2 regions of the Romboutsia lituseburensis genome follow, and region 1 is predicted to be linked to the other one. Evidence: riboswitches for the same ligand, from Rfam matches in the RefSeq annotation. Region 1 holds a riboswitch; the other holds the start of a gene.
What was found. A riboswitch is a leader RNA that binds a small molecule or an ion and turns the genes downstream of it on or off. The one in region 1 is predicted to bind fluoride.

Region 1 (16,938 bases):
CATCTTATCCATTTGAAGATTGGTGTTTAGAAAATTTAATCTCAGGATTTGCAAAATATTTAGAGTACAGATATTATGGTAGCACATATGAGCATAGTAATTATGTCTATGATTTAAAATTCTATAATTACCTAAGAGATATAAATTTTGACCCAAATAAAACATCTTTAGAAAAAGTTAGTTTAGATTTTTATAAATCAGTTTTAGATTAAAGCTATCAAAAGTTTTTGTATTATATACCCCTTAATACATTAATTTATTTAAATAGAAATAAAAGATCCCTATACAATATATACTCTTGTATAGGGATCTTTTATTTCTATTTAAATCCTATTACTGCAGCTCCTAATGCCCCAATTATTTGAGTGTCCTCTGCTATAAATATTTTTTTTCCAAGTATTTTTTCTATCATACCTACAAGAACATTACTTTGTGCAAGGCCACCTGTAAATGCAATTTCATCAACTATATCACCACGATTTAACATTGCTACTGATTTATTTGCTATAGATTGTAATATCCCAGCGGCTATATTTTCTTTTTTTACATTTTGAGCTAATAAACTAACAATTTCACTTTCTGCAAATACCGTACACATAGAAGATATACTTATTGGATTTTTATCCTTAGCTAAGGAATCTATGTCTTGTATATCACTGCCTAATAAGTTTGATGTTATTTCTAGAAATCGCCCTGTTCCTGCTGCACATTTATCGTTCATCATAAAATTAGTAATACTACCTTCATTGTCTAAATTTATAACCTTACTGTCTTGTCCCCCGACATCCAAAATAGTCTTAATATTCTTATTTAAAAAATGTATTCCTTTAGTATGGCATGTAATTTCAGTTACCTTTTTATCTACAAAGTCCATACTAACTCTTCCATACCCTGTTCCTACTATTTTTTTTATATCATCCTTTGTTACTTCTTCTAACAACAATTCAAGTACCTGTTTAGAAGAAGTTTTAGGACTCCATCCTGTTGGTAAAACCACTTTTTTAACTATTTTCTCTCCATTAAATAGTACCCCTTTTGTAGCCACTGATCCTGAGTCTATTCCTATACTATACATTACTCCTCCTATTTTACGCATACTCCATCTTCTATCATCTCTATAAACGCTTCAAATCTAGTTCTTAACTGTTCTGTATCAGACTTAGAGTAATCAGTTTCTATAGTCATATATGGTATATTTTTTTCATTAGTTATAAATTCCTTTATTCTATAACTTTCAACATTAAACGTATGGCAAGCTTGAAGTACTACATCTATAACACCATCAACTTCATATTCATCTACTAATCTATCTAACATCTTTTCTCTATTATCATTATGCATCATGCAAGAGCATCCTATATTTAAATATTTTTTAGCTAATGCATCATATACATCTTCATTATTTTCATCAACAAGCTCATCATTATTTCTTATAGCACCGCAAAGTTCATATGCGACTATCGAAGCTCCGCTATCTTCTATAGTCTTTATAATCTTTTCGTTTATACCTGCTATTGGTGATCCTGTAATTAATATTCTAGGTTTATCTTTATCCACAGGACAATTTCCATCTTCATATCTTTTTTTCATTAAATCTATTAAGCTTCTTAGTTCTAATTTAAGCTCATCTCTATCAAATTTAAATCCTGATTGATATAGTACTTGATGCAATTCCGTTCCTGTTAAAGCTGATGGTTTTAATTTAGCTAACTCATAATATTCTTTTAATAGCTTTCTTTCTTCATTTTTATCTTTTATAGCTAATTTAATATCCTCATCAGTTATAGTCACACCTAATAATTTTTCAGTTTCTTCTTTTAGTATTTTTATTTCTTCTTTCCAAAGTTTATATGTATATTCTCCTCTTTGCATATTAGGTAAATGCATTACATGAGTAGGCTTTACCTTGGCTAACTCTTCATACATTTTTTTCTTTCCATCGCAAGTCGTTTCTCCTATTAGCATATCTGAGAAGTAAAAATAAGGACAGGTATCTGTTATAGCATGTCCATAACTTGATTTAATTAATGGGCAAAGGTTTCTTGGTAGAACTTTTTCTGCATCTGGAATAGGTTCTTCACTTACACCACAAACACCAACTGTGACAGCACCCGCTGCCATAGGGATTTCTGCTGGAGTATATGTGCAAAATGTCCCAACCATTTTTTTACCGCTTTCTTTTAATTCTTTTGCTTTTATAAATCCATTCCTTCTTGCTTCATTAAAACTCTCAAATTTATCTGGTAAATTTATCATAAACATCCCCCTTAAATTATTTTATCCCTTCCTAAATTTTAACATTTTTCTCAATACGTTCTTAATGTTTTTTTCTATATATACATCTCTAACTATAGATTTTTTCGATATTTTATTTCTCTTTTAAAGATATTAATACCTTAAGCATAGTTTTAAGCTCTTCTTCTGTTATTTGATCAAATCTTTCTAGCCTATTAATTATATCTTTTACTACGCTATTTTTATATTCTGCTTTATTTTGATTAATATTTTCTTGTATTTCTATATTTATATCATTATCTTTTTTATCATCGTCATTGTCTATAGGTTGTTCACCATCTAAAATTTCTATAATGTCCTCCTTCTCATTTTGTTCTTGTAATTCTTCATTTTCCTTTAGCATTTCTTGATATTTTAGTTTTTCCTTTTTTATAAAATATGTTGATAAAGTTGATGTCAATGATCCTAAAAATCCTATTCCCATTATCATTAAAATAGATGCAACAATTCGTCCTAGTGGTGTAACAGGTGAAATATCTCCATACCCAACTGTAGTTACAGTTACAATGCTCCACCATAATGCATCTCCTAAACTAATGTTTTCTACGTATGACATAGTTACAGAGCCAGCAAATATAATAACTATGGCAATTCCAACAGTATAATTAAAATTATTAGTCTTCATAAACTCAGATAAGTTTTTATTTGACCTTCTTGTTATTGCTAAAATTCTTATTACTTTACTTAATTCAGATAAACGTGCTATCCGTCCTATAGTAAATATTCTAATCGCTTTAAAAACTCTAAATATAGAGTATACAGGTATTATAGAAATTAAATCTATAAGGTTTCTTTTTACAAATTTAGTTTTATTTTTACTCTTGTAAAGCCTTATCACATAATCTGCTACAAATATAATCCATATTATTAAATCTATACTATTTAATATAAACTGTGCCTCATAACTTAAGTCTAAAGTTAGCTCTAAAACCAAAATTATGGCAATTACTAATGAAAGAATTGCCATAATTGCATTATAAATAATATATTTTTTTCTCATTTTCTATTAGTAAAAAATATAACTTCCATTTTCATTATACCAATTTCCCAAATGCCCTTCTTTGTTTGCACCTAGTTCAAAATGTAACATACAGATTCCTAAATCAATATCTTCATATCCATGATTTTTACTGTTTATTATGGCTTTTACTTTTCCATCATTAACTTCAAATGATATTTCTTTTTTATTTAATGCCGTCGGAGCTTTTAATGCAAACTCTGCTCCGCTTTCCATCCAAGAATATAATTCTTTTTGATTATTAATAAACAGATCTTTTAGATCTTTATTTTTTTTATTTAAGTTTTTTACTACTTTTTCTTTTATAGATAATTCTTTTGGAACATATCCAATTGCAATTATACCTATTAAATCTTCATTATCACTGAACTTTATATGCTTTTTACATAAGTTTTTATCATAGGTTCCCCCAACCCAACAAGTTCCAAGTCCCAATGAAGTAGCTTGTAGAGTAATCATTTCTCCATAATATCCAATTTTTTGTTTATAATTTTTTATATCTTTATTAGCTACTAATGCTACAAATGAATTAACACCACTTATCATTCCATAAGAAGCTTTAAATCCACTTATACATAATTTTCCATTTTTAATAAACTGTATATTTAATTTACTTTCTTTATTTATTTCATCTATTAAATTTGTAATAGACAATATATCAGTATCATTTAAGTCTTTTTCTAAATACGTACGTCTTGACACTCTATTATTTACAGAATCTAACCATTGTTTTTTTAATTCCATATATTTATACCCTTTCTATTTTTTATATTTATAGATATATTATATAGTTTGGATATTTTTTTCAATTATATTTATATCTTTAGCTATTTTTTCAAAATTTTCTTCTTTTTTAAGAATTTTCTCTGATGTAAGTTCTATACCTATTGCTCCTATAGGTGCTGTTACTAACACACTTAATATTGCAATAGCCTGCATTATTTCGCCACCTGCAACCCCCATTTGCAAAGGAATAGATGCTTTTGCTGATTGTACTGTTGCCTTTGGAAGATATGCTATTATACAAAACAACTTTTCTTTTCTACTTAAATTAGTTCCATTAAGCGCAATTAATACACCTAAAGAACGTATACTTAATGAAATTGTAAGTAATATTAATCCTACAATAAAATATTTACCTACTAGTGTTGGATTTATTGCCATTCCAACAAAAGTAAATAAATATAATTTCCCCGTTTTCCAAACATAATTCATATTTTCTAAAATCATTTTAGAGCTATCACTTAAATAATTTCGAATAAAGAATCCATACACCATTACTGCTAATAAAGAATTAAATATTTCAACGTCTAAATTTTTTTCGATACTTCTCATTATTAAGCAAAATATAAATGCTATTATTGTTTTTAAATAACTATTACTAGTTGATCCTATGAACTTCTTACTTATTTTAAATACTAAAAATCCTCCTATCAAGCTACTAATTATTGTTATTGGTATTAAGAATAATTGAATCAATATAGATATATTGTTACCTGATTCGCTTTGTATGTATATGCTTAAAAAAGTAGTAAATAATGTTATAGCAATTGTATCATCACAGCTAGCGCCTACCAGTAACATTTGCGGTATAGCTTTATCTTGCCCTAACTTCCTTTCTATCAAAGATACCATTGCTGGTATTAAAACAGCAGGTGAAACCGCCGCTATTATAAATCCTAAAATTGCACCTTGCACAAATGTAAAATTTAAAAATATAATTGCTAAAAATGATATTGTAAATCCTTCCAATGTTGCCGGGATCACACTAAGTAACACCGCAGGCCTACCTATTTGCTTAATTTGAGAAATATTTATGCCTAATCCTCCTATAAATAAAACTGTTACAAGCGCTATATCTTTTATAATTGGTGATATATCTAAAGTTTGTTTAGGCACTAAATTTAAGATAGCTGGACCTATTATCATACCTACAATCATCATACCTATTAATGATGGTAATTTTATTTTTTCTACTATTTTTCCACTACAATTAGATAAAATTCCTATAACAACCAAGCTAATTAATATTGTTATCATATACTCCTCCTATAATTTTTAATTTTAATTTTTTTACAAAAAAATAGACTCCTACCCTTAAAAGAGTAGGAGTCATTAGCTTTTCGCATTTAAAGGCGAACTCCATCGCCTATATGATTATCTAAATAATATCATACTTTCATTAATTTGTAAATTTATTGTATAACTTTAATTTTTATTATACTTATAGATAATATATTTAATTAATGTTAGTATATTTATATAAAATTTTTTAGGAGGTAACTTTATGACTAAAATGAGCCTAGAAGAATTATTTGATGTAGGTATTAATTTTGAAAGTGCAGTTGGACAAGGATCTAAAAGTGAAAGAGCTAGAATTCCCAAAAACCATTCTAGAATAAGCTTAGAGGAAAATACAATTGAATTTTTAAAAAGTATTGATTTTGAAGTCAATTTTTTAGTATCTGGTGAAATTTGGTGTCCTGATTTTCAAATCAATATAAGTATACTAAAAAAGTTCTGTGATATAAATTCAAACTTTAACATTTCTATTATAACTATGGCTAGAGGAAAAAAATACTTATCTTCTATATTAAATATAGATAAGGAAAACTTTAAAGGTCCAACAGTATGTATACTTGATAAAAATTTCAATATTAAAGGTATCTTCGAAGAAAGACCAACAGTGGTTAAGTCAATTGAAGATTTTGAGTCTATAAAATTAGACTATTACAAAGGACAATATATACATTCTAGTGTAAATGATTTTATAAAAATTCTAAAATCCATATAATTTTTATATTACAAAAAAGAGATAATTAAAATATTCATATTTTAATTATCTCTTTTTTTAATATTTTGTCCTAATTATTAATATATTTTATTAATTATAAATACTTTGGAGGGATACTTTTGATATTAATAGATTTAAATATTGTATCTACACTTATACTTTCTATTTCACTCTTTTTTATCGGAAAATTTATAAAAAATAGAATAAATTTATTTAATAAGTTTTGTATACCAGCTCCTGTAGTTGGAGGTCTTTTATTTTGTATTTTAAATTTATTTTTAAGATATTTTAAAATTTGTACTATAACTATGAACACCAATATAATGGGTTATTTAATATGTTTTTTCTTTACTACAATAGGACTTAGCATAAGTCTTTCTCTGGCAAAAAAAGGTGGTAAAGAGCTAATTATTTATTGGATACTTTGTGGAGTTTTAGCATTTTCTCAAAATATCTTGTCACTTTTTTTATCAAAATTAACTCATATAAACCCACTTTTAGGTCTTATGTGTGGAACAATATCTATGGTAGGTGGTCATGGATCTGCTGCTGCATTTGGTTCTACAATTGAAGGACTAGGCATAGATAATGCCGTTAGCGTCGGAATAGCCGCTGCTACTTTTGGACTTATCTTTGCAGGTTTATTAGGAGGACCCGTAGCAAAATATCTTATAGAAAAAAATAACTTATCTTCTAGTTTATATACTTCAAATTTAAAATTATTAAAAAATAATACTTTTAAAAATTTCTCTATAACTTCTTCTAACTCATATAAACTAGATGTTTCATTATTTTTAGAGCAAATTTTAGTTATTTTAATTTGTATAAGCTTGGGAGAATTTATATCTAAAATTATTTTTAATGCAACAACTATATTAATTCCAAGTATAACAGGATGTATGGTAATTTCAGTGCTTTTAAGAAATGTAAATGATAAAATAAAATTTTTAGATTTTGATTTTAATATAATAGATTTATTGAGTGAAATTTCATTAGGTTTATTTTTAACTATGGCTCTTATGAGCATAGATTTATTTAAACTTTCTAGTTTGTTTGGCCCTATTATTTTAATAGTAATTTCCCAAGCTATATTTATAGTTTTATTCTCTGTATTTATAGTATTTAAAGCTTTAGGTAAAAATTTAGATGCAGCTATTATGGTAAGTGGAATAATCGGCCACTGTTTGGGTGCCACACCTAACGCATTAGCTAATATGCATTCAGTAAGTAGTTCTTACGGTTATTCTGAAAAGGCATTTTTAGTGGTTCCTTTAGTTGCTGCATTTTTATTGGATATTTTCACCATGCCTTCAATTATATTTTTTATTAATATCTTATCCTAGATAGTAAATATCAAAATTTATTTTTAATGATTAAATACTAAAAAAAATTGTCATACTACTAATATAGTTATTTTTAGGAGGTAATTTATGCAAAGTAATCTAAATTGCGCAGATAACACATGTGCTTTTAATAAATCTGGGAATTGCTATGCTTCCCATATTAAAATTGAAGGATTTGATGCTTACATAACACCTGAAACTTATTGCGATAGCTTTAGAGATGCTCATTCATTCAATTTGTCAAATTCTAATGACCAAACATCTTTAACAGGAACTCAAAATGTCTCTTGCTCTGCTATTAACTGTAAATACAATTTTAGTGGTGGCTGTGGTGCTAGTAACGTTCAAATAAATCAAGAAAATGATAGCTGTGAAACATTTCAAGTAAAATAAACCCAGAGGATAAAATTCCTCTGGGTTTAAAAAATTTAAGCAACTGATTTTATTTTTTCTTCTTGTTCTTCTTCTAATACTCCAAGTTTTTTAGCCACTAGCTTAGTAGTACTTGCTTGTACAATTAGTGTTACTAATATAGTCATAAATACAACTGACGATATGATTTCATACCCTGGTATTTTCATTGAAACTATTATTCCAGATAATGCCGCTGGTATAACACCTGTTTCTCTAACCCACATCATGAATAATTTATCTTTAAGAGTCCATTTTGCATTTTTGTCAAATGATGTAGATACTAAAACTACTAATGGCCTAGCAACAAACATTAATACTAGTACAACAGCTAATGCTGGAGCCCAATATTGCGAAAGTGCTGCTAAATTGACTTGTGTTCCTAGTACTACAAATATTGCCATACGACATAATGATCCAACACTCTCTCTAAAGCAATGTTCTGAATAGAAATCGTATTCCGGAACCCAAAGGCCAAATATTTTTTTATTTCCAGCTATTAATCCAGCTATAAACACTGCCATATACCCACTCCCATGTAGAAGTACAGCTACTTCATAGGCTAATGCTACTTTTAATATAGACATTATTGGAGCATATGAATGAAATATTCCCCACTTCTTATCAGATATTAATACTGAGAATATATACCCCATAGCCACACCAACACTTATTCCTACAACAGTTGATATAACTAATTCTTCTAAGCTTTTTGCTATTGATAATTGTCCACTTGTCACAACACCTAGTAATGTTGACACTAATATAGCTCCTACTGCATCATTGAATGCTGATTCACTAACTACAGTCTGCTTTATTTTATCTTTTATAGTTACTTGTTTGAATACTGGTATTAAAGCTGCTGGATCTGTTGATGCTATAACAGCGCCTAAAAGTAATGCTGTCATTATAGGTAATCCGAAAATTTTTCCAGCAAACACTCCAACTACTCCAGCTGATATTATAACTCCTATTGTTGCCAACATACCAACACTTATTTTTACTTTATTTAAAACTTTTAAATTTATCTCTCTACCACCCTCATATAATATGAACGCTGAACCAAATGTAAGTATTAAATTATTTTCTATAGGAAAAGACTCTATACTTATTAAGTTAAGAACTGCTGGTCCAATTATTATTCCTGCAATTAAATATAATATAACGTCTGGGATTTTTATAATTTCACTAACTTTACCTAATACTATACCTGTTATAGCAATAGCTGCAAATATTAATAATAAGTTGTTAGTTGCAATTGCTTCTACTGTATTTTCCATTTGTACTCACCTCTTGAATTATTAAATTTATGTTAAATTTTTTCGATAGAACTAATTATATTCCTAACTTTTGACTACGTCAACTATTTTTATTGTTATTAAATTATCATATTTTTTTATAATAATAATAATTTTTTTTTATGATTATTCTATTTATATGCATTTATAATCGAAATATATTATAAATAACATTTTCCTATATGGATCTTTTGAACCTTTAATACTATCCTTGGTTAATGATTTTATTTTTTAATTATTAAACTTTAAATTCTTTTTATTTTTTTTTATTTTTAAAACAAAAAAAAATAGCACTAAAAGATTTTAATGCTATTTCTAAAACTATTTTTTTATGATTTATATACTCTATTTTCATATACTTTTTTCATTAATTTTATATAGATTGTTCTTTCTTCTTCCGAGAAATCATGAGTTACTTTATCAAACCATTCTTTAAATATACCTCTAAGAGAATTTAATATCTTATCTCCCTTTTCACTTACTGAAAGTTTGTATGCTCTTGTATCATTTTCATCTTGATCTTTATTTACATAACCTAAATCAACAAGTTTTTTTATACCTCTTGTAACCATTGCTTTATCTATGTTAAGCTCAGTCGCTATTTCATTTAAATTTATACCTTGATTTCTTTCTATTATAAATAAATATTTTAAATTAGCTATTGTAAAATCATATTCTTTTAATACTGATTCCGCATACTTTCTAAAATCTTTATTTATTTCGGTTTTATACCTGTTAACCAACTCAAACTCCAAATGTCTCACCTCTATTAACTTATTTATTTATTCTATTATATATTATAGACTCTGTAAATCCAAAAGTTATTTGTTTCTATATTAAAAATATTTCAAAAGCATTAATATTACTCTCTCTAGTTTTAGTTGACTAAATCAAGTATATCATTTTTTATAATATTTTTAAATAGTTTTTTAAGTTTATATATTATGTGCTATGAATTGTAACTTTTTAATCATTTTTGTCATATTATTTATTAAAAATCAATTTAAAGGGGGATTCTCATGGCTGGAAGTAAGTTTTATCAAAATTCTATAAGTATCTGTAGTAATTGCAATCACTATCCATGTTATTGCAATTATAAAATTATTAAAAATAATCAAAATAATAATTATTATGATCTAAAAACATACCCTATTTATTCTGAAAAAAATAATTGTAATTCATTCCACTGTAGCTCTAGTTCTAAAATACCTTATTATAATTCTTCTACTAGTAAAAATTTAAAATATAAATGTTATAAAAAAAGAAAGAACTATTGCAAAAATAATTGTAAGTATAGCAAATGTAAGTGTATGTGTAATGATACATGTTCTAAAAAATCTTGTTATAATAAAAATTGTAATAATAAATGTCAAAGTATAACTTGCTTTGTATTAGCTTCATTATTGTTATTTGCATTCTTAATATAAATTAATTTTGAAACTTAAGTTAATACCTAAATTTATAGTTTATTTTTTCAGAATTTTCATTTTCAAGCAAAGAGATTTATAAAAAAAGGTTACCTAAAATAATATTATTTTAGATAACCTTTTTATTATATAACCCTTTTAGCACCTATATGAGCATTTTGCCAATAAGAACTATTTATATTAGTTGTTTGAACATTTGCACCTGGTTTAGGTGAGTGTATCATTTCTCCATTACCAATATATATACCAACGTGTGTTATATTTCCACTTCCATCTGTACTTGAGAATAATAAATCTCCAGGCTGTAAATTAGATCTACTTACATATGTTCCAACACCATATTGATCTCTAGATACTCTAGGTAACTTTATTCCTACTTTTCCATATACATAATATGTTAATCCAGAACAATCAAAAGTATCAGGACCTTCTGCTCCCCATACGTAAGGTTTTCCTATTTGATCTTTAGCAATATCAACAATAGCTTGTACTTTATCTTGTGGAATTGACTCACTTCCATTCCCATTATTTTCAGATGACCCATTATCTGAATTGTTTCCATCATTTGTATTCCCAGACGAGTTACCATTTAGACTGATATATAAGCTGCTTCCCCATCCTATTTTTCCATTTGATAGTTTTATCTTGTACCATCCATTTGAACTCTCTAAAACATCTACAGCTTCACCTTTTGATGCTTTTGTTATTATAGAATAACTCGTACTTGGTCCACTTCTTATATTTAGTGAACTCGTTGTTATTATTCCTTTTTTACCTATTGAAGGAGTTTCTGGAATTTCTGGATTTGTAGATCCTGAGTTACCGCCTAAACTTATATAAGAACCACTTCCCCATCCTATTTTTCCATTTGATAATTTTACTTTATACCATCCATTAGAACTTTCTAATATTTCTACTTTATCCCCTTTTGATGCTTTTGTTATTATAGAATAACTTGTACTTGGTCCGCTTCTTATATTTAATGAACTTGTTGTTATTACTCCTTCTTTTCCTGTTGATGGTGTATCTGGATTAACAGGTATTTCCTGATCTGTTTGTCCCGAATCTCCATCTAAACTTATATAAGAACCACTTCCCCATCCTACTTGTCCATTTGATAATTTCACTTTATACCATCCATTATAGCTTTCTAATATCTCTACTTTATCCCCTTTATACGCCTTTGTTACTACAGAATAACTTGTACTTGGTCCACTTCTTATGTTTAATGAACTTGTTGTTATTGTAGCCTTTTTACCTGTTGATGGTGTTTCAGGAGTTACTGATCCCGAATTTCCATCTACGCTTATATAAGATCCACTTCCCCATCCTATACTTCCATTTGACAATTTCACTTTATGCCATCCATTAGAGCTTTCTAATATTTCTACTTTATCCCCTTTATACGCCTTTGTTACTACAGAGTAACTTGTACTCGGGCCACTCCTTATGTTTAAAGCACTTACTGTTATAATACCTTGACTTTCATTTGCAAATGAATCTGTTGATGCCATTGCAAATCCTATTGTAGTAGCACAAAGTGCTACTGCTATCTTTTTATCTACCATAAAACAATCTCCTCTTTAAATCTTTATTTCTTTACAATATATATTTTAAATCCTAAATGTTCAAGGTTATCCTTACTTCTATTATATACGTTAATTTATCTTTTGTTATATTTTTTTTACATTTATATACTTTTTTTACATTTTTGTTTATATTTATATATAGGGGTAATAAGTTTTTGTTTATTTTCTTATTAATTACCAAATTTCCTAAATAAAAGTTTGCCATTTTTATATTAGTACGTATGTCCAAATCTAAATCAAATAAGTTTTATTTTGAATTTTATGGACAAACTAATAAAAAGAATAATTTTAATTACATTTAAGGAGGACACAAAGTTGAACATAGCAATAAGCCTTATCGGAGGTCTTGGACTTTTCCTTTATGGAATGAATCTTATGGGAGAAGGTCTTCAAAAATCCGCGGGAGATAAATTAAAAAAAATTATAGAACTTCTTACAAGTAATGTTCTTATGGGAGTTTTAGTCGGTGTTGTAGTTACTGGTATTATCCAAAGTTCTAGTGCTACTACTGTTATGGTTGTTGGATTTGTAAATGCAGGAATAATGAGTTTACCTCAAGCAATAGGAGTTATAATGGGTGCTAATATAGGTACTACAGTAACTGCTCAGCTTGTATCTTTTAACTTAGAAGGTCTTGCCCCTGTTGCTCTTGGAGTAGGTATTATCATTTTTTTATTTTCATCAAAAGAAAAAAATAAGCATCTAGCAGAGATTTTAATTGGTTTTGGTATACTATTTACTGGTATGGAATTTATGAAAGATGCTGTAAAGCCTTTAGCTGATTTACCTCAGTTTAGAGATGCTTTACTATACTTTGGAGCTCATCCTATTTTAGGAATACTTGCTGGTTTTTTAATAACAGGTATAGTTCAAAGTTCAAGTGCTTCTATGGGTATGCTAATTGCCTTAGCTTCTGAAGGTTTGTTACCTTTAACATCCGCACTTCCTATACTTTATGGGGACAATATAGGTACATGCGTTACTTCTTTATTATCTAGTATAGGAGCAAGTAGAAATGCTAAAAGAGCAGCTATAATGCATTTAACTTTCAACGTTATAGGAACTATTATATTTATGCTTATTTTAAATATTCCTATACAAGCTATAGTTACTAAAATAGATCCAAATGATGCTGCTAGACAAATAGCTAATGCTCATACATTATTCAATTTAATAAATGTTATAATACTTTTACCATTCTCTAAATTTATAGTAAAAATTGCTATGCTTTTAGTACCAGAAAAATCAACCGAAAAAGAAAGTACAAGTAATACTAAATTCTTAGATGAAAGAATGTTAGAAACTCCATCTATAGCTCTTGGCAATACTGTTAAAGAAGTACTTAGAATGGGTAATAAAGCAGCAACTGCGTTAGATTATTCTTTAAAAGGACTTATAAATAAAGATGCTCAATTAGTAAAGAATACATTTGAAACTGAAAATATAGTTAATAAACTTCAAAAAGATTTATTAAATTATCTTTTAAAATTATCAAAATCTCCTCTAAATGATGATGAAAGAGTAAAAACAGATTTATTGTTCCACACAGTAAATGACATTGAAAGGGTTTCTGATCATGCAGAAAATATAGCAGAAATAGCTCAAAATCTTATAGATGGAAATTTAAAATTCTCAAAAAATGCAGTTGATGAGATAACAGATATATATGAAAAAGCCTTAGCTAATTTTAAAAATTCATTAATAGCATTGGATAAAGGTGATTTAGATTTAGCTCGTAAGGTATTAGATTCTGAAAAAGAAGTAAATTACTTAGAAAAATTATTTAGGAAATCACATATGGACAGATTAAGTGAGAATTCATGCTCTTTAGATTCAGGAGTATTATATTTAGATTTACTTTCAAATCTAGAAAGAGTTTCTGATCACGCTTCTAATATAGCAAAACAAGTATTAAAAATAAAATAAACACTAAACTAAAAAGAGTATTAAATTTTTTAATACTCTTTTTAATATAATTTATTGTATGAACTACTTAAAATTATTAATCTATTATTATTTTTATAATATCTCCATTACTTCTTTCTAAACGTGCAATTTCTCCATTTAAATTATAGTTAAATGCATTAACAATTAATGTTAATAACTTTTCACTATCAATTATATCATCTTCATTGTTAAATATATCTAATGCATTATTTTGAATAAGTTTTTTCACAAATGCTATAGGTAGCTTTATATGTACTTTATCACCTTTATGAGATAGTATTCTTATTCTAAATAATTTTTCTTCAGGCCCTCTATTTAGTTGCTTTACCATGTTTCCCTCCTAAATATAATTTATATAAAGTATTTCTAATTTTTATTTAAGTAAATATTTTTTATTTAAATTCATAATGTACCTTTATATTGATTTATATTCTAACTGATATATTTTTTATGACTAAATATTAATATTTAATGCTTATTTTTTTGTAAAGCTAATCATTTTATGATAAAATCATTATTTGAAGGTAATCTTATTTTGAGGAGATGAACATTATTGTTAAATTATATAAAGTTTGCAACTTATCAATTTATAGGTTTTTCTTTGGCTATGCCTAAACTTATTAAGTTTAAAAAATCTCCAGAAAAATTTTCATCTATAGAAAAATTTTCTGTTCTTAATAATCAAGCAAAGAAATCTCTTGATTTTATAAATATAAAATTAACAGTCTTGGGAAAAGATAAAATTCCTAAAGAACCAGTTTTATTTGTTATGAATCATGCAAGTATGCTAGACAGCTTTATACTTATGGCTAGTGTTGATAGGCCTATAGGATGTTTAATAGCAGATGAACCTATATGGAAAAACATGCCTATAATAAAAGATTGGGCAAATATTATAAAGTGTATATATATAAATAGATCTAATAACAGAGAGGGCATAAAAAGTATATTAGAAGCATCTAAAAATATACTTTCAGGTCATAGCATGGCTGTTTTCCCTGAGGGTGATTTAACTTGGATAAAAGACCCTAATGCAATAGTCTCAGACTTTAGAAATGGTGCACTTAAAATAGCTTATAAAGCAAATTGTCCTATTGTTCCTTTAGTTATAAAAAATTCAAGAGATATATATGAAGGATTTGAGCCAATAGGAAAAATACACTCTCATCCAGTAGAGGTAGAATTTTTAGATCCTATATATGACCACATAAAAAATTCTAAATTAAAGTCAACTCATTTATCTAACGATATAAAAAATAAAATGATTGATAAAATAAAAGATTTTAGAAATAAATAAAAGTATGGATTTTACCATACTTTTATTTTAATACTTCAATATTATCATTTACTTTAATATATCCTTCTTTTATTACTTTTACAAAAATACCCTCTCTAGGCATTACACATTCACCTGTAGTTTTTTTTATTCCGCACCCCTTATGACATTTTTTTCCAATTTGAGTAACTTCAACTTCACATTCTCCAATTTTCAATCTAGATCCTACGGGTAATAAATATACTTCTATACCTTCTGTTGTTATATTCTCTGCAAAATCTCCAAATTTCAAATGATCAAATCCTTTTTGTCTCATCTTATCTATACTTTCATTTGCTAACATCGAAATCTGACGATGCCAATTTCCAGCATGTGCATCATTAACAATTCCATAATTTAGTTTTATTTCAGCTTTATCTACAGGTATCTTTACAGTCCCTTTTTTTTCACTTATATTAATTGATACTACTTTCGCCATTTTTTATCTCCCTAACTAAAATTTAAACTCACCTGATTTTCCACCAGTTTTTTCTAGTAGATGAATATTTTCAATAATAATTCTTTTATCAATAGCTTTACACATATCATATATTGTAAGTGCAGCTATTGAACAAGCATTTAATGCTTCCATTTCTACACCTGTTTTGCCTAAAGATTTGCATGTTGCAAATATTTTTATTTTCTTATTTTTATCATCTATTTTAAATTCTAAGTCGCAACCTACTAAGTTTATTTGATGACACATAGGTATATTAAGAGAGGTATTTTTAGCTCCCATAATTCCAGCTACCTGGGCTACAGATAATACATCGCCTTTTTTTACTTGACCATTTTTTACCTTTTCTATGACTTCTTCATTCATACTAATAGTTGCTACTGCTGTAGCTGTTCTACTCGTATCATCTTTTTTGCTTATATCTACCATCTTAGCATAACCTTTTTCATTTATATGAGTTAGCATTTTAGCCTCCTATCTGATACATATTTCTACTTGTATCACTTTGTTGATTTTCATTTAGATGATGATTTTGTGGCTTATCTACTATATTATCCTTCATTATTTCTCTAAATATCATAGGTTTATTAAGATAAGGTTTTATATCTAACTCTTCCTTAGAATGTAAGCATAATTTTATAGTACCATTTGATGTAACCCTAATCCTATTACATGTACTACAAAACGAACAACTCATTGGTGTTATTACTCCAACCCTACCTTTTGCGCCTTTATATTTATAATATTGCGCTGCACTATTTTCTTCATTATTAACCTTATACATCTCATCTATATTTTCTATCATTTCAAGTATATTGAAATAACCATGTTTATATAACTTATTTCCTTCACCTAACGGCATTAACTCAATAAATCTAACATCTATTGGATATATACTTGTCATCATTATAAAATCTAATATTTCATCTTCATTAAAATCTTTTATAACTACACAATTAATTTTTACTTTAAGCCCTACACTTAAACATTTATTTAGAGCCTTTATTACCTCTTTTAAATCTCCACCTCTGGTAACGCTTTTAT
Region 2 (16,938 bases), on a different contig from region 1:
TTTTCTAAAAATATAAGTAACAAAGAAACCTCTATCATCTTCACATTCAATATACTTAACTAGTTCAAATAGTTTATTTATATCTTCAAAATCATCTGGATAAATTAAGTCATCTTTTCTAATTTTAGAATCTACTTTGTATTTGTGACCAAATCCACAAATAAACAAAGTTCCACCATCTGATATATGGCTTGCAATAACATCAAGTTGATCCTTGCTTAACCTATAATGATTAATTAGTATATTATCAAATACACCTACTTCATTTAATGAATTTAAATCACTTAGATCAATTAGTTTTGTATCTACTAAATAATTCTCTCTTTTGGCAAATATATTTAATCTCTCAATGGCTTTAAAGCTAAAGTCAACGCCTTTTACCTTAAAACCATTCTTAAGTAAAAATAAAGTATTTCTTCCATCACCACAAGCTACATCAAGTACAGAACCCTTTTTGAAATACATAATATTTTCAATCAATGATTTTTCTGGATTGAGTGGACTATCTTTTCTATTCTCAAATTTGTTATTCCAAAACTCCTCATTACCCATATACTCCATTGTATCCCCCCTCTTTAAAGTTTTCATTGGTCAATAATTAGTTTGATTATAACAAAACTTATTACTTTCTAATATAAAATAAATACTATTTTAAAATTGCTGAGTAATATGCAACTACTGTATTTTATAGCTTTATTTATCCAAAATATTAACTACATATTCATAGCAATCATCAATTCCATTGATGTAATTTTTGTATGTTTGTGTTATATCTATATCTGGTTTAACGCCTCCATTATATCCTTCTTTTAATTCTCGAAAACTGTAAGGATGTTTAACTTTTATTTTAGAATTAGGTAATATAATAAATTCACCTTCAGTTCCAAACATATTTACATTTCCACCAGTTTCCTCACCTATTATAGTTGCACCTAATTCATTTTGTAATCTCCATGCTAGGATCGCTCCAGCTGACGAAGTTTCTTTTCCTGTTATAACTACTATATCTTCACTATTTAAGTTTATTTTATATTTTAAATCATGTATAAGTAAATCAACTAACTTAAATGCACCACCACGATTTTGTCTTAAGTCTATAACAAGTTTATCATAATCATTATTATTTATTTCTTCTAAAAGATTGTTATGGAAATCATAATAATCTGGATAATTAGCTGCATCTTGTTTGTTAATATTAGCTCCCTGATTTGTTAGACATTTATTATATTTAAAATATAGTACATTATCTTCTTTCATCTGTTTTGTCCAGTAAAAATCATATTTACCTTCAACTTTAGTACTTATTTTAGATTGAATTTTATCTAAGTTAACATAATTAACTTCTTTATTTTTCATAGCATTGACATCTATTTTTATTTTTTCTTTATTATCGTTTTCAAATACGTACTCTGCCTTAGTCCCATCTACTGTTTGTAAAAATTTTAAATATTCATAGATTTGCATTTGCGACATAGCTAGCTCTTTGGCAAATTGTTGATTATCATAACTTATAAGAGTTGATACTTTTTTTATTATCTCATCTGTACATACATTATTAATAGATATTAACTTATAACCTAGTATACTCTTATACTGGCTATCACTAGCTATAGCTCTTAACTCATTTGAAAAATATTCAAATTTAATTGGAAATTCAACTATTTCCTCATAGTCAAACTTTTCTGTTCCTATAGGTGTCAATATCTCAAGAAAATCTATGCTTGTATGAGCATCCCCTATTGAAGATATAATTTGGCCTATTCTCAGAGAAATCTCAAGATCTGATAAATTTTTTAGATCTGATTTTAACTTTTGTATATTTTCATTCCATGTTTTTTCTGATATGTACCTAAATAAATCTGGATGTTTCTTTTTTAAATTCTCGTCCATATAATTAATATCTTCTTCCCATTTTTTATTAGCCAATATCTTTTCTCCACTTATCGTGGTATTACATCCTAATATCATAATTGTTGATAATATAAAAATTATAACAATCAACTTTTTCATATTTTCCCCCTTTATTTAATTAATCTAAGCTTTATACAATGATTTACCTATCCTATTTTAATTTAATATTCTGATTTTAATAAAAAATTCCTTTATAAATAAAAATCATGAGTAACAAAGTTTTTTATTTCAAAAAATAGATATCTTAGTCCATTTTTATTGATTTTTAAGATTTAGTAATTTAATGTATTAGTATATAAAAAAATAATTTATTGGTCTTAATATTTTAATTTATATAATTAAGTTTAATAAAAGTCAGAATGGAGGCAATATAAATGTCATCTTTACCAATAACAGCAATTTTAGAGATATTAATATCTATTTGGTACTTTAATCGAGGTGATAAGTTAAGAAAAACTAAAGATATTAAAAAATATATATGGCCTTATCATAGAAATATAAAAGATATTGATGGATATATAAATTTTTATTCTAAAATGTATTTTTCAGAGGGAGTTTTTCTTATCGCTTTAGGTATATTTAATATATTAAATGAATGTTATTTTGATTTGTCTATAAGCATATTAACAATATTATTTTTTATATTTTTTATACTTCTTCTTATCGCATCAACTATAATTGAGAAAAAGATTAAAAAATTTCTTTATTAAAAATATGGTAAAAAATCCTTTAAAATCCATTTTTTAGATTTTAAAGGATTTTTAATTAAATAACCATTTTTCTAAGACATAAAAAATAAAGACAAAAAAGAATAGTCTAATTTAGTTTCTAACGTTCTTCTTATTATCTTTAATTAAATTATTAATCTTATAAGCTTTATAAAAACAAAGTACTCCTAGTAAAATATTAATATAAGGAATTATTATATCAACAGTGATAATAGTAAATAATAAAATCCCCACAAAAATCCAAATGTTTCTCTTGAAAGTTAAATTCATAAATTATCCCCCTTTATAAAAAATAACTCTTTACTTCACACTATATAACAATTGTTAATTAAATTATAGCAGAACTTAAATTTTAAATATTATCAAGCATCAAAACATCTTAAAATCCATTTCTAATTTTCACTTGTACGTGAAAATTATCATATTAAAATTCATGATTTCATGCTTAATTTTCAGCTAATATTTCGTTAAAAAAGGTAAAATTTAACATAAATTATACATTTAAACATAGTATTTGGAATAGTTTTAAGTTTTTTTTACTACTACAAGTGAAATGGTTAAAATAAAATCTATTGACATTAAAGCTAATCCACGGTTTAATATCAATAGATGGGTTTTAAAAATTCTATCAATAAATATGACAAAAGGGGAGTATTATCATGAATAACTATAACGCAGTATTATCTAGAAATCCGGAAAACGTTAACAAAGACTCTTTATCTTCACAAACTGTAGCTTTCTCTCATTACAATAATCTTTCAGCTCAATTACCTATCGATTCAGAAACTGGTAAATTAGTAGCTGGTGGTATAAAAGAGCAAGCTGAACAGTGCTTTAAAAACATCAAGTCAATTGTAGAAAGTATCGATCATGTTATGAATGATGTTGTTAGAATCACTGTATTCGTTAAAAATATTAAAGATATGGATGCTGTAGACGAAGTTTACAAAAAATACTTCACAAACTATGTTCCTACACGTACTGTAGTAGCAGTTGCAGCTTTACCAATGGATGCTTTAGTACAAGTTGAAGCACTTGTTTCAAACGCTGAAGGTACAATTCCGAATGCACCACAAGCAGGCGACATAATAAAGCTTACAAATAATACATCAAATGCACCAATAAGTTCTTTATCTTCACAAACTGTAGCTTTTTCTCATTACAATAATCTTTCAGCTCAATTACCTATCGATCCAAAATTAGGTAGAATTGTAGCTAGTGGTGTAAAAGAGCAAACTGTACAATGTTTAAAGAATATCAAGGCAATTTTAGAAAGTATCGACGTTCCTTTTGACGATATTGTTAAAATTAATATATTCCTTAAAAATATTTCAGATACTGAGGCAGTAAACGAAGTTTATACAACATTCTTCCCTGACTCAGCTATAGCAAGAGCAGTAGCATATATGCCTGCACGTACAATAGTTGAAGCATCAGCTTTACCAATGGATGCTTTAGTACAAATTGAAGCAGTAGTATCACATGGAGATGGTACACCTCCACAAGCTATTGAAGATAGACATGGACTAATTATAGAAGCAAACAATACTGAGAATGCACCAATGAGTTCTCTACATACACAAACTGTAGCTTTCTCTCATTATAATCATCTTTCAGCTCAATTACCTTTAGATCCAAAAACTGGTAAAATGGTAGCTGGTGGTGTAAAAGAGCAAGCTGAACAATGCTTAAAAAATATCAAGGCAATTATAGAAAGTATTGATCACGTTATGGACGATGTAGTTAAGGTAAACGTATTCCTTAAAAACATTGAAGATATAGATGCTGTAAACGAAGTTTACGCAACATTCTTCCCAGGAGGAGTTCCTGCAAGAAGAATAGTTGGGGTATCAGCTTTACCTAAAGATGCTTTAGTACAAATAGATGTAGTTGTATCAAATGCTGAAGGAACACCTCCACAAGCTTAATAGAAGTTTATTTGTAAATACAAGCATTGCCAAAACTACTTATTAATGGCGAAAGTTAATGCTAAATATTATATATACTAAGCAGTAAGGAAAGGGAGCTAATAATATTTTCGGCTCCCTTTATCCATAAATAGCACATCATATTTAAATATGTTTTCTTAATATAAAAGTAGCTTACTAGGTGTATCATAGCTATCTAAAACTTCTTTAAGCTTATCTAAGGTTAACTCACACTTAAAGGGATGAAAATTTTTTTTAGATTTTAAATAACGGACGAAGTCGTTGGCGCTATGAACAAAGCGAATTTTTTAATTCTAAATACATTAGTTTATCTAAATAGTTCTATGATTTTTTATACCATATTTGTAGATTAAGTTATCCCATATGTCGCCAAAGCTACATCCTAGTGTTAGTTCAAATAAGATTATGTATAGAACATATATTGGTACTATAATTAAATATTTTTTGAAATTAAAAAAGATACTATTCACTTTATCACCACCAAATTATATATTTACTTCTTTATAATTATCTATAAGATTATCTTTATATAAATACCTTAAACTATCAATAACTTCACGTTCTAACTCTTTTTTTCTTATTAGCGTTGCCTTATTAACATTAAAATAAGTTATAAAATAATCTTTAGATTCAATTACTTTATAAAATTGAGTATATTTAACTTTAGTCTCACCTTCAAATACTTTACTTTTTACAACTAAAAAGTCTTCATAAAAATCTAATATTTCTTCTGAATTAAATGATCCTGTCTTATCAGTTTTTACTACTTGCTTAAATCTTATCTCTATCTTAAATATAATAATTAAAATTGCTACTATTATTAATATAGTCCAAAAGACTAAAAATCCCTTTAAATCAAATTGCCCTTCACTATAAGCAATACTACCTGATAAGAAAGCGGAAAGAAAAAGTAAAAATAAAATCATTATTTTACTTTTTAGAAGTGTCGATATGTATAAAAACTTATGATAATCTTCTTCTGTCATAATAGTTTTTACTGTAAATAGTTTGCTAGAATTCATTTTGCTCCCCCTTTCACCTTTATTTAAAAACATTATAACACTTTGTTAGAAAATAAAGTAAATTAATCTAACATATAAATATTCTTTTCATATGACTAGCTATAAATAAAAAAGGTTCTACTTTAATTTCTTAAAGTAGAACCTTTTTAAACTATATACAAATATATACTAAGAATTTTTCTTAATATATATCTTTAACGCTTTTATTAAAAGTATCAGTGCATATACTACTAAACCATAAGTAATAAAAAATATAGCAACATTTAAATATGCCAAAATCAATATAACACCCTCCCTTAATTATACATTACAAAAATTTTCTTAAAATCAGCATATGATTGTCCCTCATCCCATTTCGAAATAGTTTGCCTAGATACATTTAAATCTCTCCCAAGCTCTTCTTGTGACAATCCATTCTTTTTTCTTAAATCTAATAATTTTCCATTAAATTTCATAATATAAATCCCCTTTAGATAAATAGTATAATATTTATTCTATATATACACTATAAATCTGTCTATCAACATTTATTGGCAATGTGTAAACTAAGGTTAACATATTGAAAAACTAACATTTATAGCTTATAAAATCCATATTAAACTGTGTATTTTCTAAACATAAAAATAATTAAATAGCATAACATTAATCATATAATTCCCAGGATTTTATTGAATTAAATTAAATAAATTTATAAAATAACAGATGAGGGATGAATAAATAGAGGGAGATGCACAATGAAAAGATTATTACTAATATTTTTTATTTCAATACTTATAGTTGGATGTTCAAATGTAAGTACTGAAGTTAAAAATTCAAGTAAGCAAACCATAACTAATTTTTTTGAAGCAATAAATAGCATAGAAGACTACTCGTCTGAATCGGAATTAAACAAATTAAAGGTTTTTTTTGCTACCGATAGTTCTATAACAGATAGTCTAATTGAATATTTAACTACTTTTGAATCAGATAGGCAAAATGAGCTAGTAAATTATGATTTTAATATTTCTGAATTTAAAAAGTTAAATGGGATTTATAAAGTAAAAGTTGAATATGACATAATCTCAAAAGCTGATAAATCAATACTAGACAACAGTGATATGTATATTTATTTAAAAGATAAAGATGGTAAATTCAAAATTGAAACTGCTGATTGTCGTGGTTAAAAACAAAAAAATATCTAAAGGCTTTAATTATAAATGCCTTTAGATATTTTTAATATTTATATTAAAGATGAGTAAAAAATTAATTACTACATGTTTAATTCTAGCTTACTTTTGAAGACTTAATTTCTTCTATACAATAAGATATCGTTTGTACTAACCATATAATAATTACCATTGTCATAGGAACAATACCAAAATCCCATAATTCATAACCTATAATACTAACTAACCAAAGTATTAAACATGTTGTTGATACACACTTAAGTGATTTATATGAACTTTTATATATTCCCATTTTTATAGACTCATCGCAGCTATCTATCCATTTTTTTGCAAATTTCATATCATATATACTACCTTTTAAGAAAGGATTAATTTCTTTTCTTAAATTAATTACTTTCTTCTGAATTAAGGTAATAGATACAAAACACAATATAAGTCCTATAAAGAAACAATTACCTTTTAGCATACTAGGCTCACCATGTATATCATCAAAAGGCAATAACATACCTCCAGTAGCTATAAAGAACAAACCAAGAATTTGATTTACTGAAGTAATTAGCATTAGATAAGATAAATTTTTTTCAATTTTATCAATACTATTGTCATCTTCATTTGCTTGATTCCACAAATCATATCCTTTTCGTGAATTAGTATATACTATTGTACTTACTATTATAACTAATGTAGAAAGAACCAAACTTGCAAATGGTGTAATTATCTTAAGTATATCTATTACTAAACTAGACAAACTTTCTCCAAATATTTCTTTTAAATTGCTATAAGTAGAACCGAAAATTCCTCCAAGAGTTGTACTAATTATTAATATAATAAAAAAACCTTTAAAAGCCTTCTTATCTTCTTTTTTAATCTCATTTACACGGCTATTATCCATCAATCTCATCCTCCTCATAAATAAAAATATCTTCTACACTCACATTTAATATCTTTGCTATCTTTAATGCTAAAGTAACTGATGGAGAATAGTCTCCACGTTCAATTTGACTTATCGTTTGCCTAGATACCCCAACTAATTTCCCCATCTCAGTCTGATTTACGTTAATTTTAGCTCGATATTCTTTTAATCGATTATTTAATGGCATGTAATTCCTCCTGACTATTTTTATCATCATGATGACAACTATATTTGTCAATTTAATAATAGTTTATGACAATTATAGTTGTCAAGGCATAAATTCATATTTTTATATCTTTAAAATTTTTAACGTAAAAAAAGTATTTATCTTAGATAACAAATCCTCTAAAATAAATACTTTTCTTAATAGCTATAATTTATCATTTTTAAATTGGTTTATTTTGATCTCAATATAAGCTACTGTACCTACTAGGTTATTTATATATATTGATATCTTCTTACTCTATTTTCTCATTCTACTTTTAATTTAATTTACTTATGTATATTTCTTCTTCTATAAAAAATTGCTCCAAATATGGCTTCAACTATTATAATTAAAGTCGTCATATATTTAATAAATACCTTTAATTTATTAAATATATGACGACTTTTTTTAACTATATATCTAACATAGTTTGGGCTAATATGATGTTTTCTTGCTATCTCTAAAATTGCCATCCCATTTCTATACAGCTCTAATATCTCATCATTTCTAAAGTGATTTTTTAGAGTTTTTACCGTTGGAAAATATATATTGCCACCACCATATAAATAGCAGAACTCAATAAATTTATCTATTCCCATCATGGAAGCAATATCTTGATACGCCTCTGGTATATCAGATAATGCTACATTATACTTAAAATTATCAAATCTCATCTAATCCCCCCTTGCTACTATTATTATATTATGTAAACTCAATATATCAATAAGATATATCCGCTATTAATACGCACTAATTTCCATTTTTATAACAAACATAACTAATTAGTCGACTTTAATTACAAAACCGCTCTTATTGTGTCCTATCACCTCAAATAGTATAGTATAATCCCTAAATACATAAAAAAATTTAATCTACAAAACTATATGAAATTATAACCTTTAAATCCTATAAATTCTATTACTTTCACAGTTATTAAATTGACACATTAAATCATTTCTTAAAAAATACGTATCTCCGTCATAGTCATTCCAACGATTGTGCACGATAGTCTACATAGGTGGTATATTTTCATCTACATTCTTTATTATAGATAATCTATTTATAGATTATCTTCTTTGTATTGTTATGTTTTTAATCATTTATTCTATATAAAAAATCGCTTCTCTCCTATCACCAACGACTTCGTCCGTTGCTCAAAATGTAGTTTAATAAAGTATGTTCTAAGGTTATGTTAAGTAGAGTTTGTAGTGTAAATTACTATAACTTAAAGTCAAATTTTTCATATTTTTATTTTTATGTTATTATAATTTACGTAAAAAAATCTGAATATTTCAGGGGTGTGTTCAGATATTAGCTAGGTTTAGTTATAAATATTAACTGCAATTTAATCTAGTTTAATTAACTTAAAAGAAAGGCAATTAAAGTATGGGAATTGAGAAAACAACAGAGTATAATCCTATTTTGGAGGCTTTTGAGAATTACAAACAAAGTGAAACTTATAGGCTTAGACGAATTTATATAAAAGAACTCGAATATCAAAAGTACAAGCTATTCAAAAATGAAGATGATAATATTGAGGATAATAAAGTTATTCAAAAAAAGCCCGCCAAGGAGGTTTTTTGCTTACCAATGCCAAGTTCAAATGAGATTTAAAAAAATAGAAAAATAGATTTAAGAACATATGGATCAATAATGTTACAAAGTAACTGGGGAGGCAATTATAGGAATAAAAATAATAGATTTATATATAAAGAAAAACTAGATTCTAAGCTGAAAGAAATATCTCAAGAAATAAAAATTAGTGAATCTAAATTAAAAAAAGACATTATAAAACTTAGAAAATGCAATGTTGATGGAGATATAAAATTAATTGAACTAACTAAAGACAATAAAGATAATCCTGTCTATATTTTAAACTATGGTATAAAGTGTGATATTACAGAAGTACTGAAACAATATGTTACAATAAATAACGTTGCTTTAAAAATTCTTAAAAACTTCACTAATGATAATATGATTAGAATATATCTAATTTTATTATATAGGCTAAGAAATGGAGAAACTTGCTTAACGCAAGAAGAAATCTGTGACAAAATGGGATTTAGTTACAAAAGTCGTAAGGTTATTTCAGACTGTTTAAATTCTCTTGAAAATCTAGGTTTTATAGATATTAGACAAGGCTATAAGGAAATTGTAGCCACTAAAAAAGATGGATTAAATTATGCTCACATGATACCAAAATTTTATTATAAGCTTTCAGATAGATACTTAGAAAGTACTAAAAAAATCGTTACATAAGTGTTTAATCAACATAGAACAGAGTAAAATACACGATGTAAATTAAGAAGTAGTAAACTAAAAGAATTTGATCAAGAAGATTAACTCACTTAAATGATTTAAAATATGAGTAAAAATAAAAATAGGATAAACTATCCTATTTTTATTTTTACATGTAATATGCTAATATCCTCTACCAAAGCATTTCCATCTCTTGTTTATGCTTAATATCTTGCTCTTTCTCAATTCTATACTCGATAATTTTATTATCTAAAGTACCTTTAAAAAATTTATAAGATACTGCTTTTATACTTTCTACATTATCCTTATCAAGTGTAATCATTATTGCATCATTAAATGCTTTCTCCATATAATCATTTCTAAAATCAATACTTTTAAAGTCAAGTTTAAAACTTCTTAATGTCCCCTTTGTAAATACTGTTTCATCTGGTACATATATGTCTTTTCTAGCTACTTCTTCTATCTCATTTGAATCTAAGCTTATAATATCTTGATTTTCACTATCTATTTCATCATAAGGTATTACAACATCTTCTAACATAGAATTAGGAATTTCATTTATAACATCGTCTTTGCTGAAATACTTTCGCTTATCCAAATCTTGTACTATAAAATCAATAGAGTCAACCTTTCTACCAACTTTATTCTCTTTAAAATCTATATCAAAATATCCAGTTTCATTAAGTTCTTTTATAGCTGGAACTACTATTCTTCTTTTAAAATCATTGTATCTATCATATTTACCTTCAATCATTAAAAGCTCTTTAAGATCATCTACCTTATAATTTATAATAGACTTTGTTCCACTCCAAAGCCTTAATAAATCGTAAAACCTTTGAGCATTTGGATTTATAAGTCCAAAAAATATAGCTAGGTTAATAGGCGTATACCCAGTATCTAAGTAATTTCTTATATATGTATGTATTTCTTTAGATGCTTCAATCTTAAAAGTTTTTCTAGATTTTATATATTTAAATCCATTTAAAAAACCATATTCACCCCATCCCTCTTCATCTTTAAAGTAAATACTTTGCTTTCTTAAATTAACTAATAAATTTGAAATAGAATCGATTGAACTAGTTTGCTTTTTCTTTATTATAGTTTTAAACTCTTCATGAGAAATTTCACATTTAATTACATCATCATTATTTTTTTGTAATTTGTATAGAAGCATTAAAAATATTCTATTCTCTAATGTAGATATATTGTATTTAGCCTTTATAATTATATTATTTTTCATAACTATATTTTTTTCATTTGTATTCATCCCTATTCCTCCACCCAATGATCACTCTATTTATAATTTAATATAAAACTTAAAATACGTCAATTTTTTAATTTATGCGTACTTGAGGTTCCCAGATGTCGTATTAAAAGTTCCCTCCTGTCGTATTAAAAGTTCCCTCCTGTCGTACTTGAGGTTCCCAGGTGTCGTATTAAAAGTTCTCTCCTGTCGTACTTGAGGTTCCCAGGTGTCGTATTAAAGTTCCCTCCTGTCGTATTTAGATTAAGATTTATTAGTAGTTTCAATGTGTTAGAGTATGTCTAAATACTATTAAATACTATAAATATTCTTTAAATACTAAGTAAAGACTAGTAAAGATATTTTTTAGCAATAGATGCTGTTGTTGACAGCATAACTAAATAGTGTTTTTCTGTCCTACATCTCTAAAACTAATGCCATTATAATCTAATTATATGGATTTTAAGAGTATTTTCAGTAAATATATCTATATCGCTTTTTTACATTTTTTATAGCTATAAATAATTGAGATTATAATTAATGTATTAGATAATAAAGTATAAACACTCGCTTTCATAATATCCTCCTGCCATGGGCTAAACTTACCATATAATGGATTTAAAAAAAATAGAAAAAATATACTTGATAAAATCATAAGTATAAAGCTTAAAATATATTTATGATTAGTTTTTAATATAGATATTGATGTAATTACACTTATTATGAAAAGAGCATGTAATAGATTTGATACTTCTTTATAAACAAATGGGGAACTAGGACCATCTGTAATATATAAAAATGCTGTTATACATGTACCAAATAAATAAACTATAATACCTATTTTAGATATAAATTCAAAACCTTTATTATCTTGCATATAGTAACATCTCCCTTGCACTTAATAATATTAAATATTTAATTATCACCTATTATTAACCTTCCCAATACATGTAAACTCTATGTTTTATATATTGGGAAGGTTAATTCATATACTCAATGATTTTATAACACAATCATATAAATGAATGTTTAAAAGTTCCCTCCTGTCGTATTTAAAAATTAGAAAATAAATTAAAAATGATAATTATTTTCAAAAACATATTGACATTATCAAAATGATAATTTAGAATTAAAAATGAAATTCATTATTAATACGAAACTTTAAGGTTGGAAGGAGACATATAATGAGACTAGTATATTCATTATTATTCATAGTTACATTTGCACTAATTTTTACATCTAGTATCAGAAAACATTCTAAAATCTATTACTCTATAGCTACGGCCCTAGCTAGTGCTACTATAGTTTATGAAATTTATAGATTAATAACAAGTACAAAATTACAAGGATTTATAGGAGAGTTTGAAAAGGCCTTTATGAAGGGAAATGTTTCAATTGGATTTTTCATTCTTGTAATGTTTGCGGGAGCATTAAACCCTAGATGGAAGTTAACTAAAAAGTTATTAAGTATAAGAACAGAATCTGCTATATTAGCATGTATTCTTTTAATTCCTCATGGTGTTATGTATGCTGTTCGTTTTATAAACAAAATATTAGTACATAAACCTATAACAACACTTTATGTAGTATATCTAATGGTTGGTCTAGTTGCTTTTGTAATGATGATACCTTTATTTATAACATCATTTAAAAGTGTTAGGGATAAAATGACAAATAAGGAATGGAAAAAGCTACAAAGATGGGCATATCCATTTTATTTATTAACTTATATTCATATAGTACTTGCTCTTCTTAATGATGATGAAGTAGATATTATGAAGTTAAGTGTATATACAGTATTATTTGTAGGTTACTTTATAATGAAACTAATAAAGTATTCTAAGTTAAAAAATAAAAGTAGTTTAATAACTAATCAGCTTTTATATGATTATTAAATTAATATAAAAATAAGGCACATAATGATTATGTGCCTTATTTTTTAATATATAATATTATTCATATTTTAACTTTTTAAAGTATCCATTTAAAATGCTGCTATCTTGTGATGTATATATACCGCTTTTGCCTGCAAATACATAACTCACTACACAAGCAATAAATATAAATCCAATATTAGCTGATCCAAATAGTTCAATTCCCATTATAAAAGATGCTATAGGAGTTTTTGTAGCTCCAGCAAATACACCTATCATTCCAAGTCCTGCTAAAAACTCAATTGGAAGTCCTACTATTGATGCTAATAAGTTACCTAATGTCGTTCCAATTACAAATAGCGGAGTAACTTCTCCACCTTGAAATCCTACAGCAAGAGTAAGCGCTGTTAAAAATAGTTTTATTATAAATGCTTCATCAGGAACAGGTTGTTTAAATGCATTACTTAATAAGTCTAAACTTAAACCAAGATAAATTCTAGTCCCAAGAATTAAAACTATTATAATTATTATGATACCACCTATAAAGCTCTTTAAAGATGTATTAGGTATTTTATTTGCAAAAAATTTCTTTAATGTATGAGTAAGCTCTGCAAAAAGTTTACTCGTAAGCCCAAATAAAATTGCGCATAATATAACTTTAAAAAATACGTCAACTCCATTTAATGATACACCCATATTATAATGACTATGATGGATCTTAAATATCTCTGATATAAAGTTTCCTATGTAACTTGATATTAAACAAGGTATTATTGCTTCATATCTCATTTTTCCAAGAGTGCTTACTTCAAGCCCAAATACAGTTCCTGCAATAGGAGTCCCAAATACAACTCCAAAACCACTACTTACACCACTTATTATAAGTATTGTATAATCCATTCCTTTTAATTTTAGAAGTTCACCTATTTTAGATGATACACTTGCTCCTATTTGTACACCTGTACCTTCTCTACCAGCAGATCCACCAAATAAGTGAGTTATAAATGTACCAAAAAATACTAGAGGTGCCATTCTAAAAGGAACTCGACCTTCACCATTATTAATTCTCTCGATTATTAAATTATTTCCTTTTGATGAATCCTTACCATATTTAGAATATAAATAACTTACAAAAGCTCCTCCTAATGGTAGCAAATATAATAGCCACGGGTTTGATTCTCTTGTATTTGTAGCCCATTGTAAACTTTTTAAGAAAAATGATATTACAACTCCCACGGCAACCCCAGATATAGATGCTAATAAAAACCATCTAAAAAATACAATCGACACTATCTCACTTTCTTTAAAATGTTTTTTTAATTCGTTCATAGTTTTTCCTCCCAATCTATTTTCCGCAAAAAAAATAGACTCCTACCCTTATATTTTTAATAAGAGTAGGAGTCATTAGCATCTTGTGCGTTTAATGGCGAACTCCATCGCCGATTTAATTTACAAATCTATTATATTATAGATATATAAAAATTTCAAATTAAGTTGTAAAATTTAATCAATAAACTATACTTTCTATAAAGTATAGTTTATTGATTTTGTAAGTCTGACATATTTAGATTATCAAAGTAATACTTTTCTACCAAAGCATATCCATCTCTGCTTTATGCTTTATATCTTCTTGTTCATCTTTTTTATATTCAGTAATCTTATTATCTAAAGTACCTTTGAAAAATGAATATGACGTAGCCTTTATAGTTTCAACGTCATCTCTATCAAGTATAATCATTACTGCATCTTCAAAAGCTCTATTCATATACTCATTTGTGAAATCAATATCTTTAAAATTCATTTTAAATCTTCTTAGAGTTCCTTTTGTAAACACTGTTTCATCAGGAACAAATATATCTGTTCTATCAGATTTAACATCTTTTGTTTTATTTAATTCAACTATTTCAATTGGATCTAAACTTATAACTTCTTGTCTTTCCTCAACTACCTCATTAGAAATTAATTTAACATCTTCTAATGTAGGATTAGGTATTTCCTTTACGTCATCATCTTTAGCAAAATATTTTCGTTTATCTAAATCTTTTACTATAAAATCAATAGACTCAACTTTTCTGCCAACTTTATTTTCCTTAAAATCTATCTCAAAATATCCAGTTTCATTAAGTTCTTTTATCGCTGGAAGTATAACTCTCCTTTTGAAATCATTATATTTACTGTATTTGTCATCCAACATCAGTAATTCCTTAATTTCTTCTATCTTATAGTTTACAGTATCCTTTGTTCCGCTCCAAAGCCTTAACAGATCATAGAATCGTTGTGCATATGAATTGTTTAACGATAACCAAATTTGAACATTAACTGGAGTATATCCCATTTTTAAATATTCTTTTAATAGCTTATATATTTTTTCAGATGCTTCTATATTAAATATCCCTAATTCGTCGTCGTACTCATATCCATTTATAAATCCATATGCTCCCCATAGATTCCCTTTTTTATTTTTCTTCTCTTCCCTAAAGTATATAGGTTTCTTTCTTAGCTCTTCTAAAACATCTAAAATCCCCTTAACTGTATTCTTTTGCTTAAACTTAATTATATCTTTAAACTCTGAATGACTAATTGAACAAGTTAGTATACCATCTGACCTTTTTTGAAGTTTATATAGCATAGATAAAAATATTCTATTCTCAACTAGACTAAGACTATATCTAGCTTTGACTAACATATTATTTTTCATCAATACCCGATTATTTTCTAATTCTTCTATAAGATTCACATTTACTCTCCCTTTACACCTTTGTTTTATTTATAGATTAACAAATCATTTTAATTACGTCAACATTTTAATTGTTGTCGCTTTTTAAGTCCCTAAAACGTCGTAATAAATCCCTAATTCGTCGCTTTTAAGTCCCTAAAACGTCGTAATAAATCCCTAATTCGTCGCTTTTAATCCCTAATTCGTCGTAATAAATCCCTAATTCGTCGCTTTTAGAGCTCTCAGATACAGTATTTCCAAGGGGTTAGGGTATGCCTAAATACTATTAAATACTATTAAATACTTTTTAAATACTAAGTAAAGACTAGTAAAGGTGTTTTTTCTGTACTAATCTATCCTGTTTTTAAACAAAATATAAAACAATTAGACACACACTAATTCTAAAAAGTAAATTAAAGTATCATTAAATCGTAATAATAAATTCCTAATTAATTATATAAGTATTTATTATAAGTTATCTATATTTCTTTTAGGCATTAAAAATATAAGTGATATATATGGCAAAATAGTAATTCCACCTATTAAATTAAATATTTAATACATGTCCCTAAAATGTCGTAGTTGTAATTTGATTTGTCGCGTTTAAATTAATGTCCTTAGTAGGAGGAATAATAGCAAAACTAAATACTAATATGTCAAAATACGTAAAAAATGAGCTGTACAACCTTTTAAAAAAAAATTACGGTAAATCCATTCATTAATTACTATTTTGTTTCATATAGAACGTTCTAGAGCCTTTAATATAAATATATAGTAACTACTTTCGTACTACTTATTGAGATTTTACTTGCTTGATAATTATAGCTATTATTTAATATGTTAAAATTATTTTACGATAATAATAGAGTTGTTTAATCCTAAATATTAATAGTGTAGTGCTATAATAATTTATAGTTATATAGGCTATAACAAATATTTAGAGATTTTATAA

Region 2: it holds a riboswitch for fluoride, as region 1 does, so the genes downstream of both, NWE74_RS18730 (voltage-gated chloride channel family protein) here and NWE74_RS06310 (cation:proton antiporter) in region 1, are expected to answer to the same signal.

Annotation. Positions count from the first base shown of each region.
Region 1 is NZ_JANQBQ010000001.1:1,290,541-1,307,478, forward strand. Features, by position in the region: gene NWE74_RS06285 (YgdI/YgdR family lipoprotein) at 1-212, shown strand, start outside; gene NWE74_RS06290 (acyl-CoA dehydratase activase) at 320-1,075, opposite strand; gene NWE74_RS06295 (double-cubane-cluster-containing anaerobic reductase) at 1,084-2,256, opposite strand; gene NWE74_RS06300 (potassium channel family protein) at 2,369-3,295, opposite strand; gene NWE74_RS06305 (nitroreductase family protein) at 3,302-4,057, opposite strand; gene NWE74_RS06310 (cation:proton antiporter) at 4,097-5,353, opposite strand; fluoride riboswitch at 5,413-5,472, opposite strand; gene NWE74_RS06315 (thioredoxin family protein) at 5,601-6,107, shown strand; gene NWE74_RS06320 (sodium/glutamate symporter) at 6,227-7,450, shown strand; gene NWE74_RS06325 (DUF1540 domain-containing protein) at 7,538-7,843, shown strand; gene NWE74_RS06330 (cation:proton antiporter) at 7,879-9,141, opposite strand; gene NWE74_RS06335 (MarR family winged helix-turn-helix transcriptional regulator) at 9,489-9,914, opposite strand; gene NWE74_RS06340 (hypothetical protein) at 10,179-10,586, shown strand; gene NWE74_RS06345 (SH3 domain-containing protein) at 10,712-12,154, opposite strand; gene NWE74_RS06350 (Na/Pi cotransporter family protein) at 12,491-14,101, shown strand; gene NWE74_RS06355 (hypothetical protein) at 14,178-14,453, opposite strand; gene NWE74_RS06360 (lysophospholipid acyltransferase family protein) at 14,676-15,419, shown strand; gene NWE74_RS06365 (MOSC domain-containing protein) at 15,442-15,876, opposite strand; gene moaC (cyclic pyranopterin monophosphate synthase MoaC) at 15,892-16,359, opposite strand; gene moaA (GTP 3',8-cyclase MoaA) at 16,361-16,938, opposite strand, start outside.
Region 2 is NZ_JANQBQ010000002.1:58,857-75,794, forward strand. Features, by position in the region: gene NWE74_RS18650 (class I SAM-dependent methyltransferase) at 1-561, opposite strand, end outside; gene NWE74_RS18655 (S41 family peptidase) at 694-2,010, opposite strand; gene NWE74_RS18660 (hypothetical protein) at 2,286-2,621, shown strand; gene NWE74_RS18665 (hypothetical protein) at 2,733-2,909, opposite strand; gene NWE74_RS18670 (RidA family protein) at 3,299-4,567, shown strand; gene NWE74_RS18675 (YcxB family protein) at 5,074-5,610, opposite strand; gene NWE74_RS18680 (helix-turn-helix transcriptional regulator) at 5,907-6,065, opposite strand; gene NWE74_RS18685 (hypothetical protein) at 6,345-6,773, shown strand; gene NWE74_RS18690 (DUF3169 family protein) at 6,874-7,668, opposite strand; gene NWE74_RS18695 (helix-turn-helix transcriptional regulator) at 7,661-7,876, opposite strand; gene NWE74_RS18700 (Mor transcription activator family protein) at 8,182-8,568, opposite strand; gene NWE74_RS18705 (hypothetical protein) at 9,281-9,508, shown strand; gene NWE74_RS18710 (MarR family transcriptional regulator) at 9,548-10,153, shown strand; gene NWE74_RS18715 (replication initiation protein) at 10,326-11,420, opposite strand; gene NWE74_RS18720 (hypothetical protein) at 11,884-12,273, opposite strand; gene NWE74_RS18725 (ferric reductase-like transmembrane domain-containing protein) at 12,581-13,291, shown strand; gene NWE74_RS18730 (voltage-gated chloride channel family protein) at 13,349-14,599, opposite strand; fluoride riboswitch at 14,659-14,720, opposite strand; gene NWE74_RS18735 (replication initiation protein) at 14,859-16,007, opposite strand.